4 regions of the Exiguobacterium sp. E4787 genome follow, and region 3 is predicted to be linked to each of the others. Evidence: riboswitches for the same ligand, from Rfam matches in the RefSeq annotation. Region 3 holds a riboswitch; each other region holds the start of a gene.

Region 1 (7,476 bases), on a different contig from region 3:
GAGCGCACGACATCTGTATATGACCTATAAGGCTCGTAAAACGGAGCCGAAACAAGATCTCGCTGCTGAGGCGAAAGAAGAGACGGCTGTCACAGAGAAGCCGGTCACGAAGAAAGAGTTCTGGTTGACGGTTGCGAAAGTCGAGTTTGCTGATATCGCCTTCGCGGTCGATTCGATTCTCGCAGCGGTCGCGCTCGCGGTCAGCTTGCCGCCGCTCGGTCTCGGTGAAATCGGTGGGATCGACTCTGGTCAGTTCTTCGTCGTCTTGACAGGTGGACTCATCGGGGTCATCTTGATGCGTTTCGCTGCTCGAATTTTCGTCAAGCTGTTGCATCAACGTCCGACACTTGAGACAGCCGCCTTCATCATCGTCGGCTGGGTCGGTGTGAAGTTGACGGTGCTCGTCCTTGAACACCCTGGCTTCAAGGAATTGATTGCCGGTACACCGTTCGCGTTCATGGGTCTTCCGGACGGCTTCGTCCACTCGACGGCGTGGACCGTGTTCTTCTGGTCGGTCATGGTCGGTATCGCGGTATGGGGTTGGTTCTCTTCAAAACCGACAGCCGCTGCCAAACATTAAAAAAATGGTCTCTCGCCTTTGAGCGAGAGACCATTTTTCATGCGGTCACGTCTTGTTTCTCGTAAATCGGCACCCAGCCCTCTGTCGTCACGAAGATGCGGACGGCGACGACTTTGCGGTCGTCTTGGAGCGTGAAGTAGTGGCGCGTGTTCACCGGCACCGAGATGAGGTCGCCGGGGTTGAGCTCGATGTTGAAGTAGCCACGCTCGGCGTCATCGATGGCGAAGATGCCATGGCCGCTGACGATGAAGCGGACCTCGTCATCCGTATGATGGTGCTCCTTTTGGAAGTTGACGAGCAATTCGTCCAAGTTCGGCGTCGCGTCTGACAATGAGATGACGTCTGCCGTCTCATAGCCGCGGCGCTCCGATACATCACGAATCTCGTCACGGAACGTCGACAAGATCGCTTGTTTGTCCTCGTCCGTCAACTGATAGTTCTCTTGCAGGTTTTCCGGGAGCTTTGTGATGTCCCACTGCTCATATAAAATCCCGCGAGACTCTAAAAAGGCGCTCACTTCAGTTTGATCGACGTAACGCTCTTCGGTTTGTTGGAAATAGACAGTTGCCATGGTTGGTTCCTCCTTATGAATGGACGCCTAGGGCGCGTAGTTTTAATGTATAGCTGAACAAGAACTCGTAAGCCTCTAAATAGCGTTTGGCCGCGGCCGGGGTCTCGCCCCAGACGGTGATGCCGTGATTGCGAATGAGGACGGCACCGGCGTTTGCGTGAATGTGAGGGGCGAAAGCGGCCGCAAGAGTCGGAATGTCCGCATGGTTCTCGATAATCGGTACGCGGACGACCGCATCCTCGTCCCAGAAGCCGAGCGCTTTGATGATTTCTTGACCGGTGAAGACGACTTCGCCGGTGGCGGCATGGAGCTCGGAGATGACATTATTGTCGACCGTATGGACATGGAGCGAACACGTCGCATCCGTCCGATTGAACACTTCGACATGTAGCAGCGTCTCGGCGGATGGTTTTCCTGTCTGTTCGCCGATTAAGCGTCCGCCCGCATCGACATGAACAAAGTCGTCTGGCGTTCGTTTCCGTTTATCGCGTCCACTCGCCGTGACGAGAAATTCGAGCGGGTCGTCAGAGACGCGAATCGCCAAATTCCCACTCGTTCCGGGGAACCAGTCGCGGGCGGCGAGTTCGTCTTTAATCTCGGCCAGTTCAAGCCAACGTGCCGTAAGGCTCATACGGCCACCTCCTTCAAGTGATGGGTGATGTCGTCAAACGTCTCGAACGGGGCGTAACGGATGCCTGCGTCTTCGCAGAGCGTGATGAGTTGACCTCGGGCGTAGACGAAGTCGGCACGCTTCGCGACCTCGAAGTCGGTCACCGAGTCGCCGATGACGATTAAGCGGTCGGCGGGATTGACGATGCGGCGAGCGAGCGTCGGCTTGCAACAGCCGCAATCGTTCGTGCACTGTTCGTCGCAAGCGTGCGACCACGTGACGGTTACCGTCTCAGCAGAGAAGTCGGCGACGTTGCAGTAGATATGCTCGGGGTCGACGTGGCCTGCTAAAATTGGATGGACGAAAAAGTCCATCCCGCCGCTGACGACGTCAAACTTCCAGCCGTGGGCCCGAACTTGTTCTAAAAATGCCGGGAACCCTTGGCGGAGCGTGATCCGCTCCAACAAATAATCACGGTAAGCCGGGGCAGCCGCGCTCGGCAATAGTTGAAACAGTTGACCGACGCCGGAGCGGATTGAAATCCGTTGTTCGAGGACCGCATCTTTCAACTCGACCCAAGCCGGCGGGGCGAACGCTTTCATCAAGGCGATGATATTGTCTTCCACCGTGATCGTCCCGTCGAAGTCGCACAGGATATGGATCGTCATCGCGACGCCCACGCCTTTAACGCGGTATCGAGTTCGTCCGTCTGTCCTTCGGTGTGACCGAGGACGTGAGCGATGGCTTGGCGGAAAGCACGGGCCCCGGCGGCTGCACCGTCCGGGTGACCATGAATGCCACCGCCGGCGTTGATGACGACATCTGTCCCGAAATCACGAATGATATCGGCGACAAGCCCCGGATGAATCCCAGCTGACGGGACCGGTAAAATTGGTTTCGACCAATGCGGTTCGGCGCTCAAGTCACGAATCGCGAACGCCTTGTCCCGTGGTGTCGCGAGCGAACCGTACGGAGACGGGAAGAGCGTCAAATCGGCCCCGGCGAGGCGTGGGAGTTTACCGAGTAAGAGCGAATGACTGATGGACCCGGTCAAGGCGCCGGCAAAGGCCGGGTGAGCCAAAATCGGCACACGGATGTCTGGGTCGTTCGCAAGTTCGCGCAGTGCGTCAAGACCGTACGTATAGACGTTGAATAGAAGCGCCGTCGCACCGGCCTCAATCAGCCGGAGTGCCTGGTCGCGCAGAGCGAACACAGGACCGCTCAACGTGATGGCATAGAGGACACGCTTCCCGGTCGCCTCAAAGTGCGCTTGAATGACGGCCGCTCCGATGCGGGCCCGTTCGAGCGATGGGGTGAGCGGGTTGTCGTATAAAATTTCGTCGTCTTTGACGATATCGATGCCTCCGGCAAACTGATCGCGGAGTTGCTGCTCGAGAAACGCGAGGTCACGGCCGATGACACCTTTGAAGATGCTCATGACGAGCGGGCGATCATGGACACCGAGCAAATCGCGAATCCCTTCGACGCCGAACTTGGCGCCTTTGAAATGAGGCGCGAGCGTCTCGGGCAACGTCAAATCGATTAACCGGATTGAATCGTCGAGGGACAGTTTCCCGAACGTCGTCGTCAAGATGGATGAAAAGTCAGGGCTGACATTATGTAACGGGTAGCGGATCGTGAAGCGGCTCGTCGTATCCGTATGTGTGGTCGACACGACCTCACCCCGGTACGCCTGTAACTGCTCTTGCTCTAAGTGAGGCAGCTCCGTCCAAGTACCGACGGTCAGCTCGAGGGCGATTTTGTCGGCGACGGTCGCGACCGCGTCCGTTCGTTTGATTTCATATGTGGCAGTGATACTCATATGGTTCCTCCTTCCAGGCAAACAAAAAATGACCCCATGCCGAGGCAAGAGGTCATCATAAAAAATGAACTCTTATCTCTCAGCTTTCGCTGCAAGAATTAGCACCGTGCCATCTCTGGTCGGTTGCTGCGACATCATCGGGCTCGTCCCTCCGTCTGCTCTTGATAAGAATGTGATTTGAAGTTGTGAAATTTAATTGAATTTTTGCACAGAATCGTCACGTCGTCAATTCCTTTTTTTCCAAAAAAAATATTTTGGGGAGTTGTTTCCATATATGCACAAAAAAAGACGGAGGTGCACGGAGAAAATGACGTTGACAATTGTGACGTCAAGTCCGTAATATTCATCACATAAGTTCACCGAATCGAATAAACCACTCTTATCGCGAGTTGGCAGAGGGAATTGGCCCGATGACGCCGCAGCAACCGACCACTAGGCACGGTGCTACATCCACCAGACGAATGTCTGACAGATGAGAGGAACAACCATTTTGGCTGTGCCTCTTTCTCGCGGAGAAAGGGGCTTTTTTTGTGGGCAACTTACAGGAAGGGGAAAACATCATGTCATATCAACCATTTACAGAACAGACCGTCGTCGAGCACGTCCGTCAACTAGGATACTTGCAAGACGGAATCGCCGAGTGTGAGGAAATCGGGGACGGTAATTTGAATCTCGTGTTTCGGATTCGCCAAGGCGAACAGCGCCTAATCGTCAAACAGGCGCTCCCATACGCCAAAGTTGTCGGCGAGAGCTGGCCGCTTACGCTCGAACGGGCATGGATTGAACAGTTGGCACTCCGTGAGTTTGCGAACGTGGCGCCGCGTTTCGTCCCGGACGTCCTCGGCAGCGACCGGACGCTCGCCTACACGATTTTAGAAGATCTGTCTGATTATGAGATTGTCCGCACCGGTTATTTGAAGGGGGAGAGCTATCCGGAACTCGCGCGTCATGTCGGTGAATTTTTAGGAGAGACGCTGTTCGCGACGTCGGATTATGCGGCCGGACCAATTGCGAAGAAGCGGATTGAACGTGACTATTACAATCCGGAACTGTGTGACATCACCGAGAAGCTCATCTTCACCGACCCGTTCAAAGACGCAGAGTCGAACAACATCGAGGCAGCGCTTCGAGAAGATGTCGAACGCCTTTGGCAAGACCAGGCGCTGAAGGTCGAGGTGACGAAACTGAAAGTCGGATTTGTCACGAAACATGAGGCGCTTCTGCACGGTGACCTACATACGGGCAGCATCTTCGCGACCCAACAAGAGACGAAAATCATCGATCCAGAGTTCGCATTTTACGGACCGTTCGGCTTCGACCTGGGCCAAATCATCGCCCATTTGACGCTGTCGACGTTCTATGACCCGTTCAAACGCTTCGAACGTTTCACAGACGTCTTGACGGTGTGGGAGACGTTTGAGAAGACGTTCCGGGCCAACTTTGAGCGCGCCGTCGAACCGTTCAACACGGACGGTTTTGTCGACGAGTTGTTGCGGACGATCTTCAGCGACACGATCGGCTACGCCGGTTGCGAACTCATTCGCCGTGCCGTCGGACTCGCCGGTGTCGCCGATCTCGAGACGTTGCCGGAAGCGACGCGGCTCGAACGAAAACGTGACGCGCTTGCCCTCGGGACGGCGCTCATCAAAGAACGCCACAGCGTCGAATCGATTGACGACTTGGTGACGCTTTTGTCGGGGGTGCGCGTATGACGGTCCAAAACATCCGCTTTAATTCGCAAACGGACGAACTCATCCTATTGGATCAGACGTTGTTGCCGCACGAAGAGCGTTACGTGACAATCGAGACGCTTGAACAGGCCGAACATGCCATCGAGACGCTCCAAGTCCGCGGCGCCCCGGCCATCGCTTATTTCGGAGCGTTCGTCCTCGCCAAAGAGGCGGGCCGGTTAATCGATGACCCGGACTTCACGCGTCGGCTCGACCTCGTCGGACGCCGCTTGATTGCGACCCGGCCGACAGCGGTCAATTTGCAAAACGTGATTGAATCGCTCCTTGATTTAAATGTCGGGGACGACTTTGAGGCGATTGCCGAGGAAATCAAACGGCGCGCCATCGCTTTGTACGACCGGGACGTCGATACGTATCGGGCCATCGGCGAGCATGCACTGACGGTGTTGCCGGCCGGAGGGAACGTGTTGACGATTTGCAACGCCGGTGCCATCGCGACATCGCGATACGGCACGGCGCTCGCGCCGTTTTACGTCGGAAAAGAACAGGGCGTATCTTTCAACGTCTTCGCCTGTGAGACGCGGCCGCTCCTGCAAGGGGCACGCCTCACTGTCTGGGAACTCGACCGGGCCGATATCGACGTGACGCTCATCACAGACAATATGGCGGCTTGGACGATTCAGTCAAAACGAGTCGACGCCATCATCGTTGGAGCCGACCGTATCACACGGACGGGTCACGTCGCCAATAAAATCGGGACGTTGCAGCTCGCCGTCCTTGCCAAACATTACGGCATTCCGTTCTACGTCGCGGCGCCGCATTCGACGTTCGATTTGACGGCGGATGACACGATTGAAATCGAGGAGCGGAACCCGTCAGAAGTGACACATATCGGCGGTCAACCGACGGCACCCGTCGGCATCACCGTCTTCAATCCGGCGTTCGACGTCACCACACCGGACCTCATCACCGGACTCATCACCGAGGCGGGTGTGTTCGAACCGACAGAGGCCGCCATCACACATCATGTAGGGGGAACGATTCATGTCTAAAAAACTATTGATTTTGTTATTCACATTCGTCTTGGCGCTCGTCGGTTGCACGAACGAGCAAGCGGCCCCATCGAAGCCGGCCGAGAAGACGGCAGAGACGAAACCCGTCTCGGTATCGAACGGGACGTTGCCGAAAGATATCGATGTCGCCCTCATCATGCAGATGTCGATTGGCACGTTCTCGTCGCAGTATATCAATGGGGTGACGGAACAGGTCGAATCGTTCGGCGGCAACGTGAAAGTGTACAACGCCGACAACGATCTGTCGAAGATGGCGAGCTACGTCGACACGGCGACGACGCAAGGCGTCGATGTCATCTTGATTGACCATGGCCGCGCCGATGCGTTGAAAGAACCGGTCCAACGTGCACTCGACAAAGGCATCAAAGTCGTCGCGTTCGACAACGATTTGACGAACGAAGGCGTGACGGTCATCGACCAGGACGACTATTCGCTCGCCTGGCGTTCGCTCAAGGCACTCGCCGAAGATTTGGACGGTGAAGGCAACATCGTCACGATTTGGGTCGGCGGCTTCACACCGATGGAACGACGCCACACGATTTATGATGCGTTCTTGAAACGCTACCCAGGCATTACGGAAGTCGCCAAGTTCGGTTCGGCGACGAATAATACGGCGCTCGATACACAGAGCCAGATGGAAGCGATTTTGAAGAAGTATCCGGAAGGCGAGATTGATGCCGTATTCGCGATGTGGGACGAGTTCGCCAAAGGAGCGAGCCGTGCCATCAAACAGGCCGGACGTGATGAAATCGCAGTCTATGGCATCGATTTGAGTGACGAAGACCTGCAACTCATGCAAGAGGACGGCAGCCCGTGGAAAGTGACGGCGGCGACCGACCCGGCTGAAATCGGACGCATCCAAGTCCGTTACGCGTATCAAAAATTAGCGGGTGAAAAGACGCCGTCGATTCATTCGGTCGACCCATATCTCGTCGACCGTGACGTCTTGCCGGACGAGAAAGTGACGATGGACGACCTCGGCCAATACGTCCCGAACTGGGGCGCATCAGACGCGGCCTGGTCGGACTGGATGAAGGGGACGGACTGATGTTACGGCTCGAACGTGTCACGAAACGTTATGGCGACGTGACGGTGCTCGACGATGTCAGTTTTACGCTCCGCCGTGGCG
Region 2 (7,476 bases), on a different contig from region 3:
GACTTACGTCTCGCTCGTCTGCGATCAATTGGAAGTATTGCCGCCCGAGATGGTCATCCATCGTTTGACCGGTGACGGGCCGCCTGATCTGTTGATTGGTCCGACGTGGAGCCGGCACAAGATGGCCGTCCTGAACGCCATCGATGCCGAATTAATGCGTCGTGATTCTTTCCAAGGAAAAAAGAAGGATGAGAGCCATGGGATTAATGAGAGTTTTACCGTTCGCAAAATACCTACTTCGTGAACATGTCACGCCTGGTGCCATTGCCATCGATATGACGGCCGGCAACGGGCACGATACATTGTTTTTAGCCGAACTCGTCGAGGAGACGGGACACGTTTATGCGTTCGACGTTCAAGCAGCAGCGGTCGAGGCGACACGCACTCGTATCGAGGAAGCAGCATTGACGGACCGCGTCACTGTTATCCACGACAGCCACGACACGGTCCAAAAAATTGTGGCGGACGAGACACGTCCGATCACGGCGGCCGTGTTCAATCTCGGTTATTTACCAGGGAGCGACAAGACGGTCACGACGTCTGGCAATACGACCATCGACGCCCTCGAGCAACTGCTCGACGTCATGGCCGTCGGCGGCGTCATCGTCGTCGTCATCTACCATGGCCATGAGAGCGGCAAAGTCGAGCGCGACGAGGTGCTCGCCTACGTTGAGGCGCTCGATCAAAAGCGGGCCGGTGTCCTCCGCTACGGTTTCATCAATCAAATCAATCATCCCCCGTTCATCGTGGCGATTGAAAAACGAGCATAAAAAAACAGGCGACTCATGCGAGTCGCCTGTTTTCATTCTCGAATCAATTCATAAAACGTGATGAGCGTCTCCGCGAACTTCGTATTCAATCGTTCATAGCCGAAGTGCGGGAACCCTTCAAGCCGGCGGATATACACTTGGTCGCCGCCGATTTTCCGGCAGACGTTGAGTGTCAATTTCACATCGGCGAAGCGATCGTCCGGTGCGTAGAAACAAGCGAGCGGCAGACGCGGCAAATGTTTCTTCTCTTCTTGATGCTCGACGATTTCCTCTTCGATTTCACGGTATTGACCGTACGTGATCTCCCCGAAGCGCGACGACTCTTCCCCGCCACCCATGAACGTCATCATGCCGAGCGGAAGGTCAGGACGGAAACGGTCGACCGCACTGGCCACGACTTGTTTCAGTCCGCCGATTTGGCGGGACGGATGCCAGTCGAACAGCGGTGAGATGTACGTCAGACTGCCGAGCGGCACGTCATATTCCTGGAGCAAGCGGTTCGTCAACAACGCCCCGAGACTGAACGCGATGACGTGAATCGGCAGCTTGTACTGACTCGCCTCACGTAACGTGTTCTTGATTAACAATTTATGGTCTTCTGCCGTCAAACCGACCGTCTGGCCGGTCACGACGAGGACTTCATACTCGTCCCGCAACCGTCCTAAAAACGCTTCACTCAAACGCGACGTGAACTGGAGCGGATACACGATCACGATGACCCCTTTTCGTGATTCTTCTTCATAAGCCATGCTGTCACCTCATTTTGTTATCACATATCTTTATACTAACAAAAAACATCAGCCGAGACTGATGTTTGGTTGAAAATCCGTCTAGGGTCTTAGCGCGGGTCGTACCGTAAATGAATCAGTTCCATCGGTTGATCGTACACTTCCTCTTGGATTCGATTCAGTTCGATGAACGCCTCATGACTCAAGAAAGCGATGGCTTGCTCGTTCGAGCTTTCGATGTACAGCTCGATCGGTTGGACTTTCCGTTCCCGTAGATGCGACAACAGTGCCGTCCCTAGGCCTTGACGGTGATGAGCCGGATGAAGATAGAGACGGAGTACTTCCCATGTGTCCCCGCGGTCGATGGCGTGATAGAAGCCGATGACGTCGCCTTCGGCCTCACCGACAATGAACAACTGCTCTTTCGCTTCCTCGCTTGAACTGATGGCGCGGACGATCTCTTCTTGTTGATAGGCGCGTTCCATTACTTTCGAACGAACCTCGTCTCGTTCACTGACCGTCGCGAGCGCAATGTCGCGGATGGTGGCGGCATCTTCTGGCACGGCTTCTCGAATCTTCATAACGGCATCCCCCTTTTGGCCAATCTAGTAGTAACATTCCCCATCAACAAAAAAATATCCTGCCCGTTCATTACTTTTTGATGTCGAAATGAGGGAAGACGTTATTTTCCATTTTGTGTCGGGTATAAGAGTATCAATGCCAACTTACAAAAAGGAGTGTTATCATGGAACCGAAATTGCAGCATGACCCACAAGTCGAGCAATCCAATCATCCGAACCGTCAGTTTGAACAAACGAGCACAGGAGGTCCAAAAATCACAGTCGTGACCGGGATGCTCCTCGGCGCCCTCGTCGGCGGCCTGCTCGCCTTACTTAGCACGTCGAACCGTGAGAACACGAAACAGTCGTTCTCGAGCGCGAAGTCATCGGTCGGCGGTCTCGTCGATACGGTCAAGCAAGACCCGGCCGGAACGGCGTCACAGGTCATCGGTCAAGTGAAAGCAGCGACCGAGGTCATTCAAGACGTCGCGACCGACGTGCAAAACGTCTATGAAAAAGTCGCCGGTGAAGTTGATACGGTCAAACAAGACGTGAACAAAGTCGTCGGGACGGCGCAAGAAGCGAAATCGGATTTACAATCAATCGGCGAGAAAGTCGTCGAAGCGAAAGATACGGCACTTGGCAAAGAGAACACGACAACTGAACATAAGCCGCAAACCTAAAGAAAACGACCTTTCGAGTGAAAGGTCGTTTTTCTATGCTTATGCGAAGCGTTTCGCGCCTTCTTCGAGCACTGCCGCTTTATCCGTTTGCTCCCATGGGAGTTCCACGTCTGTACGACCGAAGTGGCCGTAAGCTGCTGTCTGCTTGTAGATTGGGCGACGAAGGTCGAGCATCTTGATGATACCCGCCGGACGGAGGTCGAAGTTCTCACGAACGAGTTCGACGAGCTCAGTCTCGCTCAATTTGCCTGTGCCGAACGTATCGACCGCAATCGATACCGGGTGAGCAACACCGATTGCGTAAGCAAGTTGAACTTCTGCTTTGTCAGCGAGTCCCGCTGCGACGAGGTTTTTCGCCACGTAACGAGCTGCATATGCTGCTGAACGGTCAACTTTGGTAGGATCTTTACCTGAGAACGCGCCGCCGCCGTGACGTGCGTATCCACCGTACGTATCGACGATGATTTTGCGTCCTGTAAGGCCTGCATCCCCTTGTGGTCCACCGATTACGAAGCGGCCAGTCGGGTTGATGAAGTATTTTGTTTCCGCGTCGATGAGTTCAGCCGGGATGACTGCATCGATGACGTGCTTTTTCAAATCAGCTTGGATTTGCTCGAGCGTGATGTCTTCTGCGTGTTGTGTCGAGATGACGATTGTGTCGATGCGAACTGGGTTGTTCGCTTCGTCGTATTCGACTGTCACTTGTGTCTTACCGTCTGGGCGAAGGTAAGCGAGCGTGCCGTTTTTACGAACTTCTGCCAAACGACGTGACAATTTGTGAGCGAGTGAAATCGGGAGCGGCATGAGTTCCGGCGTCTCTTTTGTTGCGTAACCGAACATGAGACCTTGGTCACCAGCACCGATCGCATCGATTTCTTCTTCAGTCATTTGTCCTTCACGAGCTTCGAGCGCTTGGTCAACACCTTGCGCGATGTCTACCGATTGCTCATCGATCGATGTGAGGACTGCACAAGTCTCTGCATCGAAACCATATTTCGCACGTGTGTAGCCGATCTCACGAACAGTTTCACGAACAACTTTCGGGATATCCACGTAAGTTGATGTTGTGATTTCACCTGCTACGAGCACGAGACCTGTTGTGACAGACGTCTCAGCCGCAACGCGGGCGTTTGGATCTTCAGCTAAAATTGCATCCAAAATCGCATCTGAGATTTGGTCACAAATTTTATCCGGATGTCCTTCCGTGACGGACTCCGAAGTGAAAAGTCGACGGTTCAAGTTTGCCATTTCGAAAAACCTCCTATAATAAAGGGTGATGTGTGGACGGTACTCGTTCCCCTTACGCGTTGCTTTGGGACGGTAATGAAAAAAACCTCTCGCCATGTTCAAATGGGAAAGGTTGAATCGTTCTTCCTTACCCTCTTATCGTTCGAAGCTTACGCTTCGCTTCAGGATAGCACCTTTTCCGAATAACAATGAAAAATCGGACGGTTGCTGGGCTTCGTAGGGCCTTGTTCCCTCCACCGCTCAGAATAAGAGTATCCGTTACGAAGACCATCATATAAATGACACCCCGTTCTGTCAAGCGTATCGACCGAATTCGTCAAACTTTTCACAAACGGTCAAATAGTTATGTTTGTGAAATATCAAACATTTTTTTGTCCGTTTTGGTTTTTGTACTATGACCTGGTACAGAATATGTTAGAATGACAATGTAAGAAAGCGCTTACTTTAAAGGGTAAAAAATGCTTGTCTTTGATTAGTATGTCACATATAATAAAAACGTCATACTGATTAAACGCGGAAGTATGCGGATTTCATCCACATCTATTTAGGGGAAAGGTGGGATTCAGGATGGCTACAACGCTCCTGAAAATCGAAGAATTAATTAAAGGTGCCGACATGATGCGGAACTTGACGGTTCCAGAACTGGTGGAAGAAGCCATTCACAACGGTGAGGGCGTACTGACGAAAGACGGGGCTTTATCGGTCAGTACTGGGAAATTCACAGGACGGTCACCGAAAGACAAATTCGTCGTGCAAGATGAAGTCAGCAACCATTTAGTAGACTGGGGTCCGGTCAACCAACCGATCGCGGAAGAGAAGTTCACCGCGCTGCTCGACAAAGTGTTGACGCACCTCGAAACGAAAGACAAGCTTTATTATCTCGAGGCGTCTGCAGGGGCAGACGAGCACTATACGCTCCCGGTCCGTGCCATCACGGAATACGCGTGGCACAACTTGTTCGCCAAACAGTTGTTCTTGCGCGAATGGCCGACGAAAGGTGCCTTCGAGCCATTCACGGTCATCTATGCACCGAGTTATAAGGCCGACCCAGTCGTCGACGGGACGAACTCCGAAACGTTTATTCTCGTCTCATTCGCCAAGCGGACCATTCTGATCGGGGGAACAGAATACGGCGGCGAGATTAAAAAATCGATTTTCTCGGTCATGAACTTCTTGTTGCCGGAACAACATGTGTTATCGATGCACTGCTCGGCAAACGTATCGGACGCCGGCGAGACGGCCCTCTTCTTCGGTCTATCGGGAACTGGGAAGACGACACTGTCGGCCGACCCGGAACGTCATTTGATTGGGGATGACGAGCACGGTTGGTCACCCGACGGCGTCTTCAATATCGAGGGCGGTTGCTACGCGAAGACGATCAATTTGTCGCGCGAGAACGAGCCGGAAATCTACGATGCCATCCGTTTCGGCTCATTGATTGAGAACGTCGTCTTGGACGAGAACCGGGCACCGGATTATAAGAATATCTCGCTCACCGAGAACACACGGGCCGCCTATCCGATTCAATTCATCGATAACGCGATGCTTCCGTCACGGGCCGGTCATCCGAACACGATCGTCTTCTTGACGGCCGATGCATACGGGGTATTGCCTCCAATCAGCAAATTGACGAAAGAGCAGGCGATGTACCACTTCTTGTCAGGGTATACGTCAAAACTCGCCGGCACGGAGCGCGGCGTCACTGAACCACAGGCGACGTTCTCGACCTGCTTCGGGTCACCGTTCTTGCCACTCGCACCGGAGCGCTATGCGGACATGCTCGGTACGCTGATTGAGAAGCACGACGTCGACGTCTATCTCGTCAACACGGGTTGGACCGGGGGCGCGTACGGAGAAGGATCACGGATGAAGCTCGCCTATACACGGGCGATGGTGAACGCGGCGGTCAACGGCAAATTGCGTGACGTCGAGACGACGCGCCACGACATTTTCAATGTCGAGATTCCACGCCACATTGATGGCGTGCCAGGCGACGTGCTCAATCCGCGGGACACATGGAAAGACGGAGCGCGCTACGATGCCGAGGCAACGGCGCTCGCCCGGAAGTTCCAGGACAATTTCAAACGATTCACGAAAGCGAGTGAGGCGGTCGTTGCGGCCGGACCAATCATCGTATAACGAAAAATGAGACGATTGCCGATTCGGCAGTCGTCTCATTTTTTTGAGTTGGCGAGCATCCAGTCCATCGCCGCATCGGTCGTCTTCCATTTTTCCCAAAACGGGAGTTGATGGGCGAACGGGACGACCCAAAGTTCGGCCCGCTCCCCCATCCGTTCCGCGACCGCCGTCGCATGGCGCAGGCGGACTTGTTCATCATCGGTGCCGTGAATCAACAACGTCGGTGCATCCCATTCCTTGTAGAGCGGCGAGCGCTCGACATAAGCTGCACGTGCCGCTTCCGGGTCGCCCCCGGTCATACGGCGCAACATCTTCCGCATCGAACGCTGTTCTTCATACGTCCACTCGAGATTGGTCACACCCGCCCATGACGTGACGGACGTGAGCGGTCGTTCCGCGGCGAGCGACAACGCCATCATGCCCCCGCGCGAGAAACCAAGGGCATGAATGAACGTATCCGTTCGACGGACGCGATCGTAGAGAGACAGGACGTCCTCTAAATCGGCGCCACCGAAGTCCTCTTTCCCGCTTCCGCCATGGTTACCCCGGTAAACAGGCGCTACGACATGAAAACCTTTGGCAGCGAACTGCATCAACCGGGGCAAACGCACATCCCCGATGCGTCCTGTTCCGCCGCGTAGATAGAACAAGACGTGTCCGTTCGGCCGTTTCGGTGTGATCGTATAGGCGACGACGTCCTCACCGTCACGCGTCGCATACCAGCCACGATGGACCGGGTAACCGGCATATGGCGGCAGGACCTCGACCTTGTCAAACCAATTGTTTTTCATAGAGCACCTTCATCGTTTCCGGTAGCACCCGGTCTTTCATCATGAAGCTGTACCGATTGTTGCGGAGCAGATTCGTCGGCAATTCCTTCATAAGGACGGCCCCATCGGTCTCGTCGACCGCCGGATGATCGTCGAAACGTTCGATTTCGGCGAAATAAATATTTTTAATGACCGTGTCGCCGCGCCCGAGCACGCGATATTGGCCGAGATAATGGAGCGTCTTCACGACACCGCCCGTCTCTTCATACACTTCCCGAATCGCAGCATCATCCTCGTGTTCGCCGGGTTCAACTTTCCCACCCGGAAACTCGAGCCCACGCTGTTTATGCTTCGTCAGTACCCATTGATTTTCATAGCGAGCGACGACCCAGACGTGGAGCGGCGTATCCGAAAATGGATAGTGCGCAAAGCTCAACTCGACTTTATTGTGATAGTAGTCCGTGAATGTCAACATAGTCCATCCCTTTCTTTCCCCTGTCTACTCTCACTTTACCTTGTCTTCCACTAGTTTCAAACAAAAAAATAGGCCCGCCGGAGCGGACCTACTCAAAATTATT
Region 3 (7,476 bases):
GTCTCCGTGCAAGAATGAGTGGGTCGACTCGAACCGGCTGAGCGAGTTATGGACCGCATGGCCTACGGCGACGCGTGTCCCGGCGTCACCAAAGCCACCGACGGCGCCGCCGATGGCGAGCACGTGATCGACCGCGAAGCGGACGTCGTCACTATACGACTCAAAAGCGTGCTCGCTCAATTCAAGTTCGACGAGACGCCCGCACTGTTCGGCCAAGACGAGTCCGGTGTTGACGCCGGCGTCAGCTGAGCTGTCACCACTCAAATAACGGGCCTCGTAAAACTTCGCGACCGTGTCGATGACACCTGCCCGGAAGTATTCATATGGTGAGCGAGAGATGACCCGTGAGTCGACGATGACCCGTTCGATGACGACGCGGAACATGTCGTAGCGGTCGTAGCTCCCGTCCTCCTGATAGACGACGCTGAGCGGTGTGAACGCCGCACAGTTGGAGGCGAGCGTTGGGACGACGATGAGCGGGACGTTCCGTTGATAGGCGACAAGTTTGGCCGTATCGACGAGCTTGCCGCCGCCGATGGCGATTAACACGTCGGCGTCAAACGGTTTGAGCCGTTCGACTTCCGAGTCCGTGCACTCCCCGCTGAACCTTGTTGCCGGATAGTCCGCGATTCCCGGATCGATTTCCCGAACGATGCCATATCCGTTCTGACCGTGCAGGACGTGGGCACGTCGGCCGTCGACTAAGTCATCGAGACGGTCGAGCGCGTCATCGGCGTGGTCATATTCAAGGACGGCCTGACGAATCATGCCCGCACCTCCTCATAGGCGGCAAACAACCGCTCGATTCGTTCGACGGCCTCGTCAATCTTCGGTTCCGGTGAGACGAGGCCGAAGCGGACGTATCCGTTCCCTTCCGAGCCGAAGAAATAGCCCGGGGTGACGGCGACACCGGCTTCATGCAGCAGTTTCCGCGAGAACGACTTGGCATCACCCTCAGGCACTTTCGCCCAGACGAAGAACGAGCCTTCCGGCGGTTCGACGGCCCAGCCGGCCCGGTTCAACCCGTCGATCAGGCGATCACGCCGTGCCTCGTACAGTCGTGCCAAGTCATCGCGAATAGTACGGGGCGCCTCGAGTGCGGCGACGGCCGCCGCCTGGATGGCCGAGAACACGCTGACGTGGACGTGGTCCTGATACGTGTTGATCGCCTCGATGATGTCCGCGTTCCCGACGGCGAAGGCGACGCGCCAACCGGACATGTTGAACGCTTTCGACATCGTATATACCTCGATGCCCACTTCTTTCGCCCCTTCCGCCTGCAGGAAACTCGGCGGGACATGTCCATCGAATCCGATGCTGCCGTATGCGAAATCGTGGACGACCATCAAGTCCCGCTCCCGGGCGAAACGGACGGTATCGTCAAAGAAAGCGGGTGAGGCGACGGCTCCGGTCGGATTGCTCGGGTAGTTTAAATACATGAGTCTTGCCTCTTGCGTATCGAGCGTCTCATAGTCCGGCAAGAAGCCGTTCTCTTCCCGGAGGACGAGGTCACGGACGACGGCACCGGCGAGGCGTGCCCCCGAGATGTAATCAGGATAGCCGGGATTCGGTAGCAAAATCCCGTCGCCAGGTTCGAGTACGCATTGCGGCAACGTGATGAGACCTGATTTTGAGCCGATGAGAATCGCTACTTCTGTCTCGGGATCAAGTTCGACTCCATACTCATTCAAATAGAACGTCGCCACTGCTTGCTTCAGGCGGGCCTGACCGCGGAACGGACCGTATTGATGGGTCGAGGCGTCGAGGAGCGCCGTCTGAAGCGCGTCACAGATCGGCTCAGGCGTCGGCAGGTCAGGCGTCCCTTGTCCGAGTCGGATGATGTCGCGGCCGGCTTGTTCGAGTTCGGCCACCTCGTTCGCGAGTCCGACGAAATGTTGAGGTGGTAACGTTTTAAGTAGATGTGAGCGTCTGTCAGTCATGAATAGTCCTCCTATGCAAAAAACACCCCTTTCCGAGGAAAGGGGTGTCGAGATACGGACGTATTCAAACAACCACCTTTCCATCTCTCAAGGTCACCTTGCTGGAATTAGCACAGTATTGAAACAATCTGTTGCTGAAGCTTCATCGGGCCAGTCCCTCCGCTTCTCTTGATAGAAAGTGTTTTATATGCGATTTGTCTTTTTGTAATATGTCACTTAGTTAACCAAACGTTACCAATCTTGTCAATCCTTTTTTGAAAAAGAGCATGTCCTCTTGAATCCCGATAAAAAAACGTTCATAGTGAAAGTGAACGTTATTCTACAAAATTTAAAACATGAGGGGATGGACCATTGGAACTAAACCGTCAATTGATTTGGAAGTTGAGCGTGATCGGCCTGATCTTGCTCGTGCTCTGGAAAGTCATCAGCGAACCGGATACGATTTCGCAGATGATGCATTATACGTTCCAGTTGCTGACGCCGATTATTATGGGAATCGCCATCGCGCTGCTCCTGAATACCGTCCTGTCCTATATAGAAGAACGGTTTCAACTAAAACGATATCAAGGCTTGCTGATCGTCTATATCATTTTTATCGGGATTCTCGTCATCTCTGCGGTGACACTGTTCCCACGCATTTATTCGAGCCTCGCCTCGCTCATCGAGGAACTCCCGTCCTACATCCGTCAGATTGACGGGTATCTCTCACAGTTGAACACGTATTTGAAAGAGTATAACGCGACAGTCGCCCAGGCCATCGATTTCAGCCGGTTCGAGGAGCGCTACTCGGGCTGGGTCGAGACGGCCGTCTTGTCGTCGGTCAGCTACGTGTCGAGCTTCACGATGACGCTCATTAACTTCTTGATTGGGATCGTCATCTCGATTTATCTTTTAAAAGACAAAGAGATTTTTGCCCGCATGTTCAAGCGGCTGTTGTATGCGATGTTCCCGGTCGCGTCAGCCAAGACGACGATCGACATCTTCCAAGAGATGGATTATATCTTCAAACGCTATATCATCGGGAAGTCGCTCGACTGCCTCATCATCGGGGTGCTGGCCGTCGCCGGTCTGTTGATTATCGGTGCGCCATACGCGCTTCTGCTCGGCGTCATCGTCGGTGTCTTGAACTTCATCCCGTACGTCGGGCCGCTGCTCGGGATTATCCCGGCGTTCATCATCACTTACTTCTATGACCCGTTCACGGCGCTCATCGTCCTCTTGTTCATCTTCTTGTTGCAACAATTCGACGGACTCTGGCTCGGGCCAAAGATTCTCGGCGACAGCGTCGGCATCACGCCGTTCTGGGTCATCACGTCGATCATCATCGGCGGCAGCCTGTTCGGCCTCGTCGGAATGTTCATCAGCGTGCCGGTCACGGCGATGATTCAAGTCGTGTTCTCGCGCTTGATCGACTACCGGCTCAGTCGCAAGAACTTGAATGAATTGTTATGACACATTGACGATTTAGGTTGACACATTTCACAGAAATATCATAATCTTGAAGAGAAGACAGTCCAATGCAGAAAGGAGAGGTACCGATGTCAGTCATTCAACGCTCGCACGTCCAAGTCCATATTGACCGGCAGGCGCCTCTCCGTGATTTGAATCCGTGACGTTCCCCTGCCTTCCGAGGCATGTCTAAGATCGTAGGGACGCGTATGCCTTTGTGCATGTTGCGTCCCTTTTTTCATTCCAATAATTAAAGCAGGTGAACCTAATGATTCAATCACTCAAACGACTCGACCGCAATATTTGGATCCGTTTCCTCGGGGAGACGATCACCGGCGTCATGATGTTCATGATCGCGCCGTTCCTCGTCCTCTATTACAGTGACAAGCTCGACAGTTATATCCAGGTCGGTGTCATCATGGCGACCGGTCCAATCATGGCCCTCATCGGTTCGGTCGTCGGCGGACGGCTCGCGGATTTGTATGGCCGCAAACCGATCATGATGATCGCCATCCTCGGCGATGCGCTCGCGCTCGTAGGTTTCGCGTTCGCCGAGACGTTTTGGCCGCTCCTCCTTTTGAACGCCATGCTCGGCTTGACGAACTCGTTGTTCCATCCGGCCGCGAGCGCGATGGTGGCGGACGTGACCGAACCTGAACAGATGAACGAGGCGTTCGGCCTGTTGCGGATGGGCCATAACATCGGGGCTGCGCTCGGTCCGCTCCTCGGCAGTGCCGTCCTGTTCATCGACCGGCAGTATATCTTCTTCTCGGCGTCATTCGTCTTTATCCTTTATGCGCTCGTCCTCGGCCGCTTCATCCGGGAGTCGCTCCCGGAGACAACTGAGGCCGACACGCCGTCGAACCGAGACGTGCTACGGGTGTTCTATAACGACAAGGTCTTCCTCGTCTTCATCTTCGCCGGTGTGTTCATCTCGATGGGCTTCTCGCTCATCGAGAGCATGCTGCCGCTGTTCTTGCGTGAGTCGATGCCGTCGTTCACTGACCGTGAGAACCCGTTCGCCTATATGCTCGCCTTGAACGGTATCATGGTCGTGTTGTTCCAGTTCCCGATTGCCTCGAAACTCGGGCGCAAGCCGTTCGGCAACGTCATGCTCGCCGGGGCGACCATCTTCGGGGTCGGCATGATCCTGATTGCGGTCATGCCGCGTCTCCTCTACTCCCTCGGGACACCGTACCTCGTCCTCGTCAGCGTCTTGCTCGCGGTATACGCGTTCTATACGCTCGGTGAGATGATCATGTCCCCGGTCCAACAGACGTTCATCGCCTTGATCGCTCCGGAGAATATGCGTGGGGCCTATAACGGGGCCGCCAGTATCCAATGGTTGATCGGCGGGGTGACGGCTCCAATCATGGCGAGCCTATTCTTCGATCAGCGGGCCGGTCATATCGCCTTAATCCTCGTCGGGGCGGCCAGCTGTGTGTCAGGCCTCATCTACTGGCAGCTCGGACGTCGCGTCAGTGCGGCCGAAGCGAAACAAAAGACGGCTTGACCTATATAAATCACACTGAACCTAGTCGTTTAGTGTGATTTTTTAATTCGTTGCAAATTCGTTAAATTTTGAATATTTGCTTCTATTATTCTTTACAAACATAATGATTCTTTTTATGATAATACGGTTAAGGAGGGATCTTTCATGGAAAGGATCGATAAACAGAAAATTGTGGACAGCGTGCCACAAAAAGGTTTTTTCGGACAGCCTAAAGGGTTGTTCACGCTATTCTTCACTGAGTTTTGGGAACGGTTCTCGTATTACGGGATGCGTGCCATCCTCGTCTTCTACATGTATTACGAGGTATCAGATGGCGGTCTCGGTCTCGACCAGAACGTCGCCTTGTCCATCATGTCGGTGTATGGCGCACTCGTCTACATGTCGGGGGTCATCGGGGGATGGCTCGCTGACCGTGTGTTCGGGACGTCCCGGTCCGTCTTCTTCGGCGGTGTGTTCATCATGCTCGGTCATATCGTACTGTCGATTCCTGGTAGCCTGACGTTCTTGTTCATCTCGATGGCGTTGATCGTCATCGGGACCGGTCTCTTAAAACCGAACGTCTCGAGTATCGTCGGTGACCTGTACAATGAGACGGACCGTCGTCGTGACGCCGGGTTCAGTATCTTCTATATGGGGATCAACCTCGGTGCCTTCATCTCGCCTTTGATCGTCGGTGGGGTTCAAAAGAGTTATGGCTTCCATTGGGGCTTCGCCCTCGCCGCGGTCGGGATGTTCATCGGTCTCGTCGTCTTCATGGTCACGAAGAAAAAGAATCTCGGTCTCGCCGGTTCATACGTACCGAACCCGTTGACGCCGTCTGAAAAGAAAAACGCGATCAAGTATACGACGATCGCAGTCGTCCTCATCGGTGGTCTGTTGGCTGTCTTGATTCCACAAGGATTGTTCACGATTAACACGTTCATCGGTCTCGTCGGTGTGTTCGGGATCGCGATTCCGACGATTTATTTCATCGTCATGTATCGTAGCCCGAAAACGACGGAAGTCGAGCGGTCACGGATTATCGCCTATATCCCGCTCTTCATCGCCTCGGTCATGTTCTGGGCGATTCAAGAGCAAGGCGCGACGATTTTGGCCAGCTATGCCGATAAGCGGACCGACCTTGAATTTTTAGGGTTCACGCTGTCACCTGCCTGGTTCCAGTCGCTCAACCCGTTATTCATCATCATGCTCGCTCCGGTGTTCGCATGGCTTTGGGTCCGACTCGGTGACCGTGAGCCGAGCATCCCGACGAAGTTTGCCTTCGGGATTTTGTTCGCAGGGTTAAGTTTCTTGGTGATCTTGCTCCCGGCCTACTTCGGTGGCCCCGACACGCTCGTCAACCCGCTCTGGCTCGTCCTCAGTTACTTCATCGTCGTGCTCGGTGAGCTCAGCCTGTCGCCGGTCGGTCTGTCGGCGACGACGAAACTCGCCCCGGCCGCCTTCTCGGCCCAGACGATGTCACTCTGGTTCTTGTCGAACGCGGCGGCACAAGGGATTAACGCCCAGCTCGTTCGTTTCTATTCACCAGAGAACGAGATGCTCTACTTCGGGATTATCGGTGGAGCAGCGATTGTACTCAGTATGATTTTGTTCGCTCTCGCCCCGGTCATCAAAAAGTATATGCGCGGGATTCATTAAGCGTAAAAGCCCATTCCTCGGCCGAGGAATGGGCTTTTGTATACGTTGCTTATTTACGGACTTGGATGAGCGACAAGTAGCGGTCAATCAAGTCATGGTTGAAGTAATCATGGAACCGGTCCGACTTGAGCGATTGAATTGACTCATGGAACGTCGCCGGGAGTGACGAGATGCCTTGGCTCTCGATTTGCTTCGCCGAGTACTCGAACAAGTCGTCCTCGTTCGGTGCCGACGGCTCGAGCTGTTGCTCGATGCCCTCGAGTCCGGCATAAATCAATGCCGCAAGCGCGAAGTACGGGTTCGCACTCGGGTCTGGGTTACGGACTTCGACGCGCGTCGCGCTTCCACGTGACGCCGGGATCCGAATCATCGAACTGCGGTTCGACGGGCTCCAACAGATGTTAACCGGTGCCTCGAAACCTGGCACGAGACGCTCATACGACTCTGGGAGCGGGTTCGTGAAGATGGCCGTCGCGCGGGCATGCTTCAGAATCCCTTCGATGAAGTGACGGGCCGTGAGCGATAGACCGTAGTCTGACTCCGGCTCTTCGAATGCGTTCACCGTCGGGTTGCCGTCCTTGTCGTTCTTCCATACCGAGATGTTGAGGTGCATCCCCGAACCGTTCACGTCACGGAGCGGTTTCGGCAAGAACGATACTTTTGCACCTTTCTCTTGGGCTGCCAATTGAACGATTTCTTTGAAGAACTGGATGTTGTCGGCCGTGTGGAGCGCGTCATCATATTTGATCCCGATTTCGTGCTGGGCCGGTGCGACTTCGTGGTGGACCGCCTCGATGTTGAACCCGACTTCGCTCAAGCGGTTGGCGATATGTTGGCGGACCTCATACCCTTTGTCTTCCGAACGTGTCGAGAAGTAACCCGCCTCATCGTAAAATTCACCATTCTCGTCGAAGATGAAGAATTCTGGCTCGGCGC
Region 4 (7,476 bases), on a different contig from region 3:
TGAATTGTAACGTGATATATTCGTCGTGAACATAAGAGGGGGAGTAGCGACCACAGCTGTGGTCGATGGGTCGTCATTACGGTGCAACGCACTCGGTCCATCGAGCTTCTTACCAAGTCCGCAAGACCTTTTTATGGATGCTTTTTCGGCGTCCATAAAAAGGTCTTTTTGAATTCACGAAAAGGGGAGATTTATTCAAATGGTATTTATTTATTTCATCTTGGCCGCTGCCATCACCGTGTATGCCGCCATGAAACTCTCGACTTACGCTGACGTCATCAGTGAGAAGTCGACGATGAGCGGGATGCTCGTCGGGACCGTGTTACTAGCCGGTGCAACCTCGCTGCCGGAAGTGACGACAAGCGTCTCGGCCGTCATGATCAACAACCCGGACATCGCCATCGGGAACATGCTCGGGTCGAACTTGTTCAACATCTTCATCTTGGCGATGTTCGATCTCTTCTATCGTCAGAAACGCTTGTTCAATGAAGCGAGCCGAGATCATCTCTATACGGCCGGTCTCGGTCTCATGTTGACGCTCGTCACGATGATTGCACTGATCGTCCGCATCGATTTCACGATTCTCGGCATCGGGATTGATGCCCTATTGATTGCGGCATTGTACGGAATCGGGATTTACTATATCGGGAAACGACCGCAACAACCCGCCGTTGAGCGCGAAGCTGCCCATGAGGCCGTACAAGAAGTCGGCGCCAGTGCGACGAGTTCGATTACGGTCAAACGTGCGGTCATCGGCTTCATCATCGCCGCACTCGTCATCATGGCGGCCGGGACAGCTCTCTCGGTGCTAGGTGATCAAATCGCCGTCGTCACGGGCCTCGGTTCGAGCTTCGTCGGTAGCTTCTTGATTGCCGCGACGACCTCGCTCCCGGAAGCGGTCGCCGTCTTCGTCGCCTTGAAGCTTGGAAACGTCAACTTGGCGTTCGGTTCGATTTTAGGAAGCAACATCTTTAACATGCTCATCATCGCCATGTCGGACGTGTTTTACCGCAACGGTTCGATTTTGGCCGACGTGTCGGCGTCTCACTTGGTGACAGCGATTGGGATTACCATCTTGTCGGTACTCGTCATGTATACGCTCCTTCGTAAAGACGTGACGTCGAAACTGCGTTACATCTTGCCGTCAGTGCTCGTCGTGCTCGTCTACTTCGCTTCGTCTTACTTCATCTTCATCGGTTAATCTGGCACGGTGTCTTCCGAGACACCGTGTTTTTTGTTTACCTTGATTCGAGGAATCACTTTTCATCGTCTAGGGTATAGAAGGAGGGAAGGAGGGGTGGCGATGCAAATGCACTCTGTGGAACGTCTAGATGAGTATGTCGTCGTGATTCCGGCCTATAATCCGGATCAAGCGCTCGTCACACTTGTCCGCGAGCTGAAAGCGACCGGGTTTGTCCATGTCATTGTCGTCAACGATGGAAGTGTTGAGACGTCCCTGCCTGTATTTGAGGAGGCCGGGAAGTGGGTGACGTCCGTCCTCGTCCATGAGCGGAATCAAGGCAAGGGCGCAGCATTGAAGACGGGGATTCGTCACGTCGTCGAACAGTTCCCGGGCACGCACGGGGTCATCACCGTCGATGCCGATGGACAACACCTGCCGGAAGATGTCCGCCATGTATATGAGGCGGGGCTTCATTGGCCACATCATCTGGTCATGGGTTGCCGTGATTTCTCGGGGGCGCACATCCCGTTTCGGAGCCGATTCGGGAATCAAATGACACGAGGAGTCATGCTCGTCGGCAGCGGGCTTCGACTGAAAGACACCCAAACCGGTCTACGGGCCGTTCCGTTGCGCTATGCGGAACAGTTGCTCGACGTGCCCGGGAACCGCTATGAGTTCGAGATGAACATGTTGACGTTCACGAAACGTTGGCAAGTCCCGATTCAACAGATTCCGATTCAAACCGTGTATGTGGCCGAGAACGCCTCATCCCATTTTCGTCCGGTCATCGACTCGATTCTGATTTATCGCATGTTTTTAGCCTATTCGTTATCCTCGGTCGCCTCATTTTTATTAGATATCGGCGCCTATGCCTTTTTCATCATTTTATTGAATCCGTGGTTCGAGACGACCCATGTCTTAATTGCGACGGTATTGGCCCGCATCATCTCGTCCTTATTCAATTACGTGGTGAATCGAAAAGTCGTGTTCGACTCGAAAGCGAGACGGGCGATGCCGAAATACTTCGGTCTCGTCGGCTTGCAGATGGCGTTGTCGGCCGGTCTCGTCTATGTATTGTTCCTGTTGTTTCGGGACGGGGAAGTATGGATTAAAGTGTTTGTCGACAGCCTTTTGTTCGTCGTCAGTTATTACATCCAAAAAAGATGGATCTTTAAACGCTAACAGGCCAAGACGATCGTCTTGGCCTGTCTGACGTACATTTCGATTAATAGGCAAGCTTCCCGAGCTTGACCGATGTAAAGCGGTGCAGTTCACGCGGGTCATGTATCCCGGTCTTCTGCATCATATCGCGCATGAGCAATGCGCAGACGCGGGCATCTTCAGCCGCATCGTGATGGATGAACGGGACGTTCAAATATTCCGCCATCGTATTCAGCTTGTGATTCGGCAGTCCAGGATACAGTTTTCTCGACAGCTTGACGGTACAGCCGTACTCGATCGTCGGAAACGTATATAAATCATATTTGGCGATTGCTTTCTTGAAAGCGCCCATATCAAATGAGGCATTGTGCGCCATGACGAGGTCGACATCCCGCAGCGTCGGATAGAGCTGTTCAAGCACCTCGGGTAAGGCTGGGGCGTCCCAGACGTCGCTCGGCCGGATGCCGTGGACGCGGATATTGCCTGCGTCAAAGTCTTCTTCTGGATTGACGAGTAGTTGGTTCGTCTCGATGATTTCACCGTCGACGAGTAGGCTCCAGCCGACAGAGCAGATGCTGCGACTATCGCGGTTGGCCGTCTCGACGTCGATGGCAAGAATTGAATATGACATAATCGGTCCCTTTCTCATAAAACAAGTATAAAAAAAGTCTAACATATCGTTAGACTAAAAAGCGATTATGCGGCCACGAGGTTGCGACACGCCTCTGCGCAGCGGAGACACGCTTCGGAACAACGTTGGCAATGGTCATGCAAGTGGCGGCCACATTCGACGGCGCACGTGTCGCACACCTGGGCGCAGAGTGCAGCAATCGGTTTGGTGAAAGCCGAATCGGTCTCGAGCGCGTTCAAGGCGAGCGCACACACTTCCGAACATTCTTTCGTCAGCCGGATACACTCGGCGACCATCAATAAATCCTCTTCTTGTAAACATTTTGAGAAACAGTGATTGCTTGCCCGCATACAGTCGATGACGGCTAAAATGGTCTCTTCGACAGAGGCACGATCCATAGTAAGTCCCCCTTAGAATAATGATGTCTTACAATCATTACCCGCTACCAGGTGACTTAAACCGGGCGGAGACGCAAAAAAAAGTCACCCCTCAAATGAGTGGTGACTTCCATAATGGAGCATAGCGGGCTCGAACCGCTGACCTCCACGCTGCCAGCGTGGCGCTCTCCCAGCTGAGCTAATGCCCCGTTCGAAAATTATTATATCATCCTAGTAAAACATTTGGCAATGGATATTTTTAAATTTTTTCGAACAAAGTTTAATCGTGCGTAAACGTGGGAAAATCATTGGTAATGTTATTCTACGAAAGCAGGTGTTATCTATGGAAATGATTTTACTCGCACTCTTACCTGCCTTGATGTGGGGGAGTATCCCGCTCATCGTGTCGAAAGTCGGTGGTAAGCCGATTCAACAGTTAATCGGGACGACGATTGGAGCGATGGTGATGGCGGTCATCATCGCACTCGTATTCAATCCGGAGTTCACGACGCTAGCAATCGTGACCGGCTTCATCTCCGGTGTGTTCTGGGCACTCGGGCAATATTTACAGTTCCAATCGTTCCAAATTTTAAGTGTATCGAAAGCGATGCCGATCAGCACCGGTATGCAACTCGTCGGGACGTCCTTGTTCGGCGTCATCGTGCTCGGTGATTGGCAGACGTCGACCGAGTTATGGCTCGGTTTTTCTGCGCTCGTGTTGATTATCATCGGGGCGGCACTGACGTCATATCAGCAGAACAAAGACGGCGACAGTAGCGGGGCCTTGAAGAAAGGCTTGCTCGTCCTGCTCGTGTCGAGTATCGGTTATGTGACGTATGCCGTCTTGACGAACTATTTCGAGGTCGACGGCATCACGGCCATCTTGCCGCAATCGGTCGGGATGTTCATCGCAGCGCTCTTGTTCAGCTTGCGCGAGAAAGATGTCAAGAAGTTCGACCCGAAGACGTTCAAAAACATCTTGGCCGGTCTCGCCTGGGGGATTGGGAACTTCGGGCTGTTCGTGTCGAGCGGTGAGGTCGGCATCGCGACGTCGTTCGCCTTGTCGCAATTGAACGTCGTCGTGGCGACGCTCGGTGGGATTTATCTATTGAAAGAAGAGAAGACGACGAAAGAACGGGTCTTCGTCTTTATGGGAATCGGGCTCATCGTCGTGGCCGGATTCATGCTCGGGATTGCGAAAAGCTAAAAAGACGGGTCAGACGACCCGTCTTTTGTTTACCAGGCTTGCTCGATGAATGCGTCGCGCCCAGATTTCTTCCGGTCCTCTTTATAGTGGGCCGGATTTTTTTTATGGAAGTCTTGATGGTATTCCTCGGCCGGATAGAACGTGTCGGCCGGTAGAATCTTCGTGACGATTGGCTGTTTGAATCGTCCGCTCGCCGCGAGCGCGTCGCGACTCTGCTCTGCTTTCACGCGTTGTTCTTCAGTATGATAGAAGATGGCCGGCGCATATTGGCTGCCGCGGTCTTGGAACTGGCCGCCGTCATCGGTCGGATCGGTCTGAATCCAATATAGTTCGAGCAGGCGCTCATAAACGAACAGCGTCGGGTCGAACGTGATCTCGACGACCTCATAATGTCCCGTCGTCCCTGTTTTCACTTGTTCATACGTCGGGTCATCGACGTGACCTCCCGTATAACCGGATACGATTGACTCGATGCCAGGTTGCTCCTCGAACGGCGTCACCATGCACCAAAAACAGCCGCCTGCGAATGTTGCTTTTTCCATTAGTAAGTCCCCCTCGATCAATTTTCCCAAAAAAAGCGCTCATGTCATCGACATGAGCGCTCTGTCATATCGGCCAAGGCACATGCCTTGCTGGAAGTAGCACCTTGCCGAAGCAGGTTGCTGTGAAGTCATAGAGCCAGGTCTCTCGTTCACTCAAGATATCGATATGTAGTTGGTGAGAGCATCATACCATCAGATTTGAAGCGGCGTCAACGGTTTGGTTTGCGTCGAAGTTGGAACAAGGTGGCGCCGAGAATCAAGATGACGAGGACGATGGAGAGCGGTAGCGTATACGGAGCGTCCCCGGCATATAGCTGTAAGAAGAACAAGGCAAAGACGGACAATAAGACGAGTACGTACGAACGATTCATAGTAACCTCCCTTTTCTTTCAGTGTACCAAGTTACATATTCGTTGGCGAACGAAAACAGGAAATCATCTGGAGATAGCGAATACCATCGAGTGACCAAAGGAGGAATCTATATGACTGAACCAAACACATGTTTCGAACTCGATATCGAGACCGCCCAGCGCGGATATAAAGAAGGAACGTTCACGGCGCGTGACGTGACGGCCTACTATTTGACACGGATCGCCCAGTTGAACGACAAGCTGAGAGCGGTCATTCAAGTGAACCCGGACGCCTTGTTCGAGGCCGAGGCGGCCGACCGGGCGTTTCGACGAGGTGACCGCTTGCCGTTGCTCGGCATCCCGGTGTTGATTAAAGACAATGTCGAGACGGCGGGATTGATGAAGACGACGGCCGGGGCCGTCGCCCTCGCGCATCACTTCGCCGGCCGGGACGCCCATCTCGTTCAAAGCCTGCGCGCGAATGGGGCCATCATCCTCGGAAAAGCGAACTTATCCGAATGGGCCAACTTTTTGACTGAGGGCATGCCGAACGGCTGGAGTGGGGTTGGTGGCCAGACGCTCAATCCATATGGGGACAAGCTCGATGTCGGAGGGTCGAGTTCAGGTTCGGCGTCGGCGGTCGCTGCCAACTTGACGTTGCTTGCCGTCGGCAGCGAGACGAGTGGCTCGATTATCCACCCGAGCGTCCATAATGGAATCGTTGGCATCAAACCGACCGTCGGTTTGATTAGCCGCAGCGGCATCATCCCGATCTCCCGGTCGCAGGACACGGCCGGCCCAATGGCACGGACACTACGGGATGCGGTGCTCGCCCTTGAGGCGATGGTCGGGGAAGATCCCGCTGACCCAGCGACGACGCATCTTCCGGCCGGTCCGCCTTACCGGACTTGTCTTGATGAGCGGCAAGCAGTCGGTATGCGTGTCGGCGTCGTCAAGACCGATCTGTCTGAAGAAGAGCAGGTGCTCTACGACGAAGCGATCGCATTGCTGAAACAGAGCGGCATCGAGGTCGTCACCGTCGAACTGCCGTCGAAAGCAGGGCTCGACCAAGGGGATATCCTGTACCATGAGTTCAAGCTCGGAATCGAGGCGTATCTCGCCTCGACGACGCTCCCGTATGAGACGTTGTCGGATTTGATTAACTGTAACAACAGTCATCCCGAGACGATTCCGCATGGACAGAAGACGTTCGAGAAAGCGGATGAACAATCGGGCCGCTTGATTGAGGACGCCTATTTGACGCGCCGCCTCGACGACGTTTATCTCGCCAAGACGGACGGCATCGACCGATTGTTGGCCGAGCAGGAACTTCATGCCCTCGTCTTGCCGCATGACCACAATTATGACATGGCGGCGAAAGCCGGCCATCCGACCGTCACGATCCCGTATCGCTTGAAGGCGAGCGGGGCCCCGTTCGGTCTATCGTTCACCGGGACGAGCTATGCCGAATGCGACTTGATTCGTCTCGCCTACGCGTTCGAGCGTCATGTGACACGTCCCGTCCCACCGTTATAAGAACGTTGCACCGGTCGTCCACGTCCGCTACAATGGTACGTATGCGGATTGAAGAAAGGACAGATAGCAATGAAACCATCTATATACGGGCTGACATTCGATCAGCTGTCGGAAGCGTGCGTCTCTTGGGGATACAGTGCCTTCCACGCGAGACAAATCTGGGACTCACTCTATATCGACCGAGTCAAGCACATCGAGGACATCTCGGTTCGCGCTGAAGTGCGTGAGGCGCTCGCCGCCGAATACGTCATCTCGACGCAAGACCTGTTCGTCAAACAAGAAGCGGGCGACGGGACGGTCAAATTTTTACTTAAATTACACGACGGGCACTATATCGAGACGGTGCTCATGCGTCACAAATACGGACGTTCGGTCTGTGTGACGACACAGGTCGGCTGCAATATCGGCTGTAGCTTCTGTGCGAGTGGTCTGTTGAAGAAGACACGCGATTTGACGGCCGGTGAAGTCGTCGAACAAATCATGACCGTG

Evidence for each region. Region 3 has a riboswitch for S-adenosylmethionine ahead of KNP80_RS10115 (aminotransferase class I/II-fold pyridoxal phosphate-dependent enzyme). Riboswitches for the same ligand answer to the same signal wherever they lie in the genome.
Region 1: linked by a shared signal. The riboswitch ahead of KNP80_RS05135 (2,3-diketo-5-methylthiopentyl-1-phosphate enolase) and the one ahead of KNP80_RS10115 (aminotransferase class I/II-fold pyridoxal phosphate-dependent enzyme) in region 3 are both predicted to bind S-adenosylmethionine.
Region 2: linked by a shared signal. The riboswitch ahead of metK (methionine adenosyltransferase) and the one ahead of KNP80_RS10115 (aminotransferase class I/II-fold pyridoxal phosphate-dependent enzyme) in region 3 are both predicted to bind S-adenosylmethionine.
Region 4: linked by a shared signal. The riboswitch ahead of msrA (peptide-methionine (S)-S-oxide reductase MsrA) and the one ahead of KNP80_RS10115 (aminotransferase class I/II-fold pyridoxal phosphate-dependent enzyme) in region 3 are both predicted to bind S-adenosylmethionine.

The regions. Positions count from the first base shown of each region.
Region 1 is NZ_JACSLY010000003.1:47,329-54,804, reverse strand. Features, by position in the region: gene KNP80_RS05155 (TerC family protein) at 1-580, shown strand, start outside; gene KNP80_RS05150 (1,2-dihydroxy-3-keto-5-methylthiopentene dioxygenase) at 618-1,151, opposite strand; gene KNP80_RS05145 (methylthioribulose 1-phosphate dehydratase) at 1,165-1,782, opposite strand; gene KNP80_RS05140 (2-hydroxy-3-keto-5-methylthiopentenyl-1-phosphate phosphatase) at 1,779-2,429, opposite strand; gene KNP80_RS05135 (2,3-diketo-5-methylthiopentyl-1-phosphate enolase) at 2,426-3,583, opposite strand; SAM riboswitch class I at 3,653-3,754, opposite strand; SAM riboswitch class I at 3,960-4,062, shown strand; gene mtnK (S-methyl-5-thioribose kinase) at 4,144-5,295, shown strand; gene mtnA (S-methyl-5-thioribose-1-phosphate isomerase) at 5,292-6,326, shown strand; gene KNP80_RS05120 (sugar ABC transporter substrate-binding protein) at 6,319-7,395, shown strand; gene KNP80_RS05115 (sugar ABC transporter ATP-binding protein) at 7,395-7,476, shown strand, end outside.
Region 2 is NZ_JACSLY010000001.1:395,941-403,416, forward strand. Features, by position in the region: gene mnmL (tRNA modification radical SAM protein MnmL/YtqA) at 1-244, shown strand, start outside; gene mnmM (tRNA 5-(aminomethyl)-2-thiouridylate-methyltransferase MnmM) at 198-770, shown strand; gene KNP80_RS02050 (alpha/beta fold hydrolase) at 803-1,519, opposite strand; gene KNP80_RS02055 (GNAT family N-acetyltransferase) at 1,609-2,079, opposite strand; gene KNP80_RS02060 (hypothetical protein) at 2,244-2,741, shown strand; gene metK (methionine adenosyltransferase) at 2,781-3,989, opposite strand; SAM riboswitch class I at 4,122-4,241, opposite strand; gene pckA (phosphoenolpyruvate carboxykinase (ATP)) at 4,557-6,128, shown strand; gene KNP80_RS02075 (alpha/beta hydrolase family protein) at 6,164-6,919, opposite strand; gene ytkD (RNA deprotection pyrophosphohydrolase) at 6,900-7,373, opposite strand; gene KNP80_RS02085 (glucose-6-phosphate isomerase) at 7,472-7,476, opposite strand, start outside.
Region 3 is NZ_JACSLY010000008.1:40,436-47,911, reverse strand. Features, by position in the region: gene KNP80_RS10120 (iron-containing alcohol dehydrogenase) at 1-768, opposite strand, end outside; gene KNP80_RS10115 (aminotransferase class I/II-fold pyridoxal phosphate-dependent enzyme) at 765-1,940, opposite strand; SAM riboswitch class I at 2,018-2,118, opposite strand; gene KNP80_RS10110 (AI-2E family transporter) at 2,292-3,392, shown strand; gene KNP80_RS10105 (MDR family MFS transporter) at 3,658-4,902, shown strand; gene KNP80_RS10100 (peptide MFS transporter) at 5,047-6,540, shown strand; gene KNP80_RS10095 (glutamine synthetase family protein) at 6,590-7,476, opposite strand, start outside.
Region 4 is NZ_JACSLY010000001.1:24,681-32,156, reverse strand. Features, by position in the region: gene KNP80_RS00185 (sodium:calcium antiporter) at 200-1,201, shown strand; gene KNP80_RS00180 (bifunctional glycosyltransferase family 2/GtrA family protein) at 1,304-2,365, shown strand; gene KNP80_RS00175 (3'-5' exonuclease) at 2,409-2,975, opposite strand; gene KNP80_RS00170 (four-helix bundle copper-binding protein) at 3,041-3,373, opposite strand; tRNA gene KNP80_RS00165 (tRNA-Ala) at 3,489-3,561, opposite strand; gene KNP80_RS00160 (GRP family sugar transporter) at 3,696-4,559, shown strand; gene msrA (peptide-methionine (S)-S-oxide reductase MsrA) at 4,589-5,101, opposite strand; SAM riboswitch class I at 5,166-5,266, opposite strand; gene KNP80_RS00150 (hypothetical protein) at 5,311-5,472, opposite strand; gene KNP80_RS00145 (amidase family protein) at 5,584-6,987, shown strand; gene rlmN (dual-specificity RNA methyltransferase RlmN) at 7,057-7,476, shown strand, end outside.